One region of the Fodinibius salinus genome, then DNA from elsewhere that is predicted to be linked to it. Evidence: riboswitches for the same ligand, from Rfam matches in the RefSeq annotation. Region 1 holds a riboswitch; the other holds the start of a gene.

Region 1 (3,425 bases):
CAGCAACGAACGCGTTAGATGCGGCACTGCTATACCTACAAACCCAATGGGACCACAAAAGGCTGTAATTCCACCAGCCAGCAGACTGGTACTTACAATAATCCAGATGCGCGAAGCGGTAACCGACAGGCCCATGCTGCGAGCGTAGTTTTCACCCAGCAGCAAACCGTTTAACGGTTTTGATAAAGCCAGTGCTAGTCCACCGCCCACAATTGTTACAGCTCCTAGAATCCACAGCTGATTGAGCGGCACACCGCCAAGACTTCCAAAGGTCCAAATCAGGTAATCCTGAATTTGCTCCGGACTACTAAAATACTGCCAAACACTTACCACGGCGATGGTAATATTGCCAATCATAAGTCCAATGATAAGTAAGGTTACATTATCCCGTACCTTTATGGATATCAATAAGATCAGAAGCAACACCCCTGCGGCACCGGCACTGGCAGCACCTACGATTAACCAGCTGCCAAGCGCCGAGAACTGTTGGATGGCAAAAATACTGGTGATTGTACCGGCAGCAAGCATTACGATAGCTACTCCCAAACTGGCACCTGCGGTAATTCCCAATACCGAAGGACCCGCCAGCGGGTTGCGAAACAATGTTTGCATCTGCAATCCTCCCACCGAGAGCGCACTCCCTGCCAAAATAGCTGTTACAGCCCGGGGAATACGAATATTGATTACAATCTTATGCCATGCCCCGTTACCTACCTCTCCACCACCTAATATTGCCACAATATCTCCGATGGGGATGTCTACCGAACCAAGTGCCAGATTAAGCACAAAGAGTACTACAACCGCAGTGGCTAGCAGTACAAAATATAGCGAATAACCTCCCCTTCGGTTATGTATGGGGTCTTCGTTCATCAATTATTCAGTTAAAAGGTTAATCCAATTGTTGATAATAATACAACTCGTGATCGGGCACTAACTCAGGGTGAAGAATCTTGATCAGGTCGGCCAAAAGTATTTCGGGATGCACCACGCCAGATTCCCAAAAATCATTGCCGCCCGACTCATTCAGGCGACGGTTATTGTTATAAATTCTGCCCGTTTGGTAGGATTTAAAATCCTTAAACCGAGCATCTTTGGCCAGAACTTCTTCTTTTGATGTTGTCGCACCGGGATTCAACCAAACGTCTGCCTGCAACCCCTTTTCATAAACGGCTTCAAAATCTTTCCGCAATCCACCAGTTTCACTAGATGAATACCAAGGATAGTCAGCACCGGCATCTTTCAGATATCGGGCTGTAAAGCTATCTCCGCCTGAAACAAACCAGGCTCCTTTATAGGGCATATTATTTATGACCAATGGTTTCTGACCTACTGTATCTGTGGCGGCCTTCAAACGGTTATACTCTTTTGCAACCGCTCCAAATTTTTGATTTGCTAATTTTTCTTTGTTAACCAGTGCAGCCATTACTTTTACCCATTCAGCCTTGCCCAGGGGCGTAGTCTCCAGCCACTCGGAGTTTACCATTACGTCGATACCGGATTCCATAAGCACACGATAATTATCGAACTGTGAAGACTCTCCGCCTGAGATCATTAGCAAATCAGGCTGCATGGCCATAGCCTGTTCTTTATTGAATTCTCCAGAGGTAAACCGGGTGATTTTTCCTTCTTTAAATCTGTTTCTTATTTGCCGGTTGTACACATATTCAGCACCTACCATGCCGGTAATAATTCCATTGATGTTAAGCATTTCTGTAAGACCCAGATGAGTGGTAGAAGTGGCAATAAGACTTCTGACAGGGATAGCAATTTCCTCGGTATTTTTGACCTGTATTTGATCAGCTATCTCTCTGGGAACCAATGAGTAACGCAGAGTGTCCACTTGATCTTGAAACGGCTTCAGAATTTCAAGCAACTTATAGTTTTGGTGGTAGCTGATCTGGAATCCATCGGCATACTTTGCGTGCACCTGATGGCTAAATCGAACCGAATCAACAGTAGCAGATTGCTGGCTATCTTGGGGGGGATCAGCAGATTGGCATCCCCAACCTACTATTACAACAAACAGAACCAGTAGAAATGAACGAACGTGCAGGAAAGATGATAATCGTTGAATCATGGATACAGCTTTTCTCCCGAAAGCATTTTCCTTCATTGACAACGGCAGGTCTTCTGGCTTACTCTACTTTTGAGCACCTTCCCCCTGTCTAAAAAACAGGAGTGGATTTATTAACCTCAATGCGCACCGAATTGTGCGGAGAGCTTACAGCAGCGGGGACTGCTCCGGACTCTTGATTCCGACAGCTGTCGGAATAGATCACCGGATTCCCATTTTAACTGAATCTCAGATACAAGATCTTCAGAACCGTATCAAATCAGTACATTAGGATTTATTTTTGTGACTCTGATAATAACGGTATTAACGCTGATAAGCTAATTTCGATATCCCGTTGATAGACCAGTGAACCTAAGGATAATCTCCCCAATAATATGCTTGTATGTGATGTCAAAGCGAATATAATCTTGCCCTTACATAATTTTTTGCTATTATCTTTAGCAACTTGTTGATGCTTGTAGCATTTCGATCAGCACACCGATTCGTTCAAAATACTTGCTGTAAATTCGGCTAACTTAAAACATGGGAACGGATCATTACCCAGTAAAAGTTCACGCCTATCAATATCACTGAAAATCTCTTGGCTGCCATTCATACAGTAGAGACACTCCTCAACAATACCTTACAGAAGCGTTTTTCTATCCCTTCCCTAAATACTTAGAATCCACTCAAAATCACACTTTTAAAGCTTTAAACGCCCATAAAAATAATTTTTTGTAACATTTTTAAATCTGCCAGCGTATTAGATTGCAAATAATTGACAATTCAAATGCGTAGAATATTATGAAATATTTTTTGCAATGGGCAGTAGTTAGTGTGGTCGGGCTTTCGGTAGTTGTCATTTCTTCGTGCAGTTCTACATCATCATCCAAAAATATTGCTGACGAAGATTCCACAGCTACCGTACCCGTAGAAGTCGCTACCGTAAAAACCGATGATATTTCGGCTTATTACTCCAATACCGTTACCCTTGAAGCCGATGAAGAAGCAATGGTAGTATCCAAAGTTCGGGGAATTGTTAACAAGCTCCACGTTGAAGAGGGAGATGTTGTACAACAAGGAACCGTATTAGCAGAACTTGAGGATGAGCAACTACAGCTCGAAGCCAAGCGCGCCAAGGCAACAATGGATCGGCTTGAAAATGACCTTAACCGAAAGAAAGAATTATATAAGAAAGAGCTCATCAGCGCTCAAGAATATGAAAATGCCAAGTATGAATATCAGGCCCAACAATCAGATTATGAGCTAGCCAAGCTGCAGGTTAAATATACTCACATTCGAGCGCCCATCGCGGGTGTCATCTCAGAGCGCCTGATCAAAAAAGGCAATATGATCAATGCTGATCAGGAAG
Region 2 (3,425 bases), on a different contig from region 1:
CCATTTTTCTGTGGCAGGTTGGTTATATAGTTGATAAGTCCGCCGGTAGCTCCGTTACCGTAAATTGCGGTTGCGCCTTTGATAACTTCGATACGGTGTACAGAACCAGCGTCAATAGTTTGTAGGTCTCGGCTTACCGCTCGCAAAGGAGTTGATTGTGGAATGCCGTTAACAAGGACTAAGTAGTCACGACCACGCAGATTCTGTCCCCAATTACTGCCCGATTCGGTAGATTGGGCAAAGCCCGGAACCTGTTTTGCGAGCATGTCATTTAGGTTTGAATTGATTGTAATTTGTTCACCGATTTCTTTATCACTTAAGATATTCACAGAAGCCGGTACTTCATCCAGCGATTCAATGCGGCGCGTAGCAGAAACAACGACCTCATTCATGCCCAGAATATCTTTTTCCAAATTTATAGTAAGATTTTTGGTTTCTCCTTTATCAATCGTGATATCACGTTGGATTTTTTTATATCCTATCGCAGAGATATAAAGAGTATATGATCCTGAAGGAACTTTTGGAATAGTAAACTCTCCATTTGCATCGGTAGGAGCACCTAAAGTGGTATTTTTAAGCCCTACATTGATAGCCGGTAAAGGGTTCTCATTATTGGCCTCGAGAACCGTCCCTTCAATTGTTCCAGATTGTGCAAAGGCAGAGGTAGAAAATGCAAAGAATACAAAGAGAAAAGAGAGTTGTAGCTTGGTTAAATGTTGCATCGGGTTCATATTATCTTCTAACCTATCTAGGTTGTCTTTATTTATAATTCTTATTAATGAGTTTTGTGAGGTTTAAAACGGGAAATAGGATGTATTAAGCTTGGTGAAGACCGAAAAATAAGTACCTCAAAAAACTTGATTTTATTTAGACTGCTTTTAAATAGCAGACGGTAAAACTATTTAGATCAATTCTAAATAGCAAGGAGAGTCTCTGATATTTTTTGTGGTGATGGTATCCTGTATTTTATAAAGAGTTCAGTGATTGTTGATAACCCTGTCCTTTTGTGGAAAAGTATACGTTGACAATGATATTGGTAGCTGTTTTATTGAAAATAGATTTAAAGGTGCCCCGACAACCGTCGGGGTGAAAAGGGAATCCGGTGCTTTCAAGTATTTGAAATCCGGAGCTGTTCCCGCAACTGTAATTCGATTTATTTCTTTGTTTTGACCACTGTCTCAGCCCCAAAAGAGACGGGAAGGGTAGAAGAAACGGTCGATAAGCCAGGAGACCTGCCTTTAGATCAAGTAAACGAGGCCTTCGGGAGTTAAGGTGTTGTTGAAAGGCAGGTACCGTATACCCGATTTATTGTATACTAGCATTACGCTTGAACTCTCTGCCTTCACAACGTTTTAGTTTCCCTCCTCATAATTTAAAGCTAAAACAGATCATTATGATTACGCATAATCTTGGATATCCGCGGATAGGTATCAACAGAGATTTAAAAAAAGTAGTAGAACGATATTGGAATGGAGAGATTGATAAGAGAACGTTGGACGAATCTGTCTCGTCTCTCAAAGTCATGCACTGGACCACCCAGAAAAATGCCGGCATCGATATGGTGCCTTCAAATGACTTTTCTCTTTACGATCAGGTACTTGATACAGCTATGTTGGTTGGTGCAGTGCCTGAACGCTATAAAAAGATTTTCCAAGAAGAGGATGACAAGATCTACAGCTATCCTATTGATACTTATTTTGCCATGGCCCGAGGCCTGCAGGATGAAGATCATGATATAGCAGCCATGGAGATGACTAAATGGTTTAACACTAATTACCATTATATCGTCCCTGAATTTACTCCGGATCAAGAATTTCAGTGCTTATCATCCAAAATTTTTGATGAGTACGAAGAAGCAAAATCTGTGGGTGTTATCACGAAGCCCGTACTGATTGGTCCGGTTAGCTTTTTGTTGCTGGGTAAAGAGAAAGATGCTCCGGATGATTTTCACCGTTTGGACCTTCTTGATAAGCTATTACCCGTCTATCAAAATATTTTATCTAAGCTTCAAAGTATGGGCGTAGAGTGGGTGCAAATTGAAGAACCATTTCTAGGTCTGGATATTGATGAAGACACTGAAATCGCCTTTCAGCAAGCATATCAGAAACTGGGAGAAGAGTGCTCAGAATTAAAACTGCTATTAACTACCTACTTCGAAGGTTTAGAGGATAATATAGGGCTGGCTGGCAAACTACCCGTTGACGGACTACATGTTGATCTTGTCGAAGCCCCGGACCAGTTGGGTACCATAATTGATCATCTTGATGAAGGTATATCACTCTCACTGGGTGTTATTGACGGTCGTAATATTTGGAAAACCAATCTTGAGAAAGCTGCCGAATCTATTCAACAAGCAGCGGAACAGCTTGGCAATGATAAAATCATGATTGCTCCCTCTTGTTCTCTGCTCCACTGCCCAGTGGATCTGGAACGAGAAACTGATGAAACAGCTCTGCCTGCCGAAGTAAAACGGTGGATGGCTTTTGCTAATCAAAAGTTGGATGAACTTACATTACTGAAGAACTACGCATCTGACTCATTTAGTGAGGAAGAACAACAACTATTCAAAGAGCACCAGGCCGATATCTCTGATAAAGGAAAGTCGGAGCTGGTACACAATAACAGTGTTCAACAACGCATGCAGTCACTCGATGATGAGATGCTGAAGCGTGATCATCCTTATAATGAGCGGAAAGAGCAACAGGAAGAACACCTTAATGTGCCGGGGCTATTTCCGACTACTACTATCGGCTCATTTCCACAGACCTCTGAAGTTCGTAAGTGGCGTTCCGATTTCCGAAAAGGGAAGATATCAAAAAAAGAATATGAAGAGCGGATAGAAGGTGCGATTGATGAACTCATAAACCGACAGGAAGAGATTGGGTTGGACTTGTTGGTGCATGGTGAGTTCGAACGCAATGATATGGTGGAATACTTCGGTGAACATTTTGCCGGCTTTGCCTTTACGCGTCACGGCTGGGTACAAAGCTACGGCACACGCGGTGTTAAACCTCCCATTATTTATGGTGATGTCCACCGCCCGGAGCCGGTAACCGTCCGCTGGTCTTCGTATGCTCAATCACAAACTGATAAGCCGGTGAAAGGGATGTTAACCGGGCCCGTGACTATTCTACAGTGGTCTTTTGTCCGTGATGATCAATCCCGTGAGGAGACCGCAAAACAGATTGCCCTGGCCATCCGTGATGAGGTAGAAGACCTTGAGGAAGCAGGCATACAGGCGATCCAAATTGACGAACCCGCCTTTAGAGAAGGTTTGCCCCTACGCCGTAAAAACTGGGATCCTTACCTTAAGTGGGCCGTTGATGCTTTTCGCCTGGCTTCGACTGTGGTTAAGGATTGTACTCAGATTCACACCCATATGTGTTACTCGGAGTTCAATGATATCATCGAGCACATTGCCCGCC

Evidence for each region. Region 1 has a riboswitch for cobalamin ahead of LX73_RS01410 (ABC transporter substrate-binding protein). Riboswitches for the same ligand answer to the same signal wherever they lie in the genome.
Region 2: linked by a shared signal. The riboswitch ahead of metE (5-methyltetrahydropteroyltriglutamate--homocysteine S-methyltransferase) and the one ahead of LX73_RS01410 (ABC transporter substrate-binding protein) in region 1 are both predicted to bind cobalamin.

Annotation. Positions count from the first base shown of each region.
Region 1 is NZ_VNHY01000001.1:322,788-326,212, reverse strand. Features, by position in the region: gene LX73_RS01415 (iron ABC transporter permease) at 1-870, opposite strand, end outside; gene LX73_RS01410 (ABC transporter substrate-binding protein) at 890-2,077, opposite strand; cobalamin riboswitch at 2,104-2,343, opposite strand; gene LX73_RS01405 (efflux RND transporter periplasmic adaptor subunit) at 2,858-3,425, shown strand, end outside.
Region 2 is NZ_VNHY01000004.1:259,046-262,470, reverse strand. Features, by position in the region: gene LX73_RS11900 (TonB-dependent receptor) at 1-722, opposite strand, end outside; cobalamin riboswitch at 1,048-1,254, shown strand; gene metE (5-methyltetrahydropteroyltriglutamate--homocysteine S-methyltransferase) at 1,394-3,425, shown strand, end outside.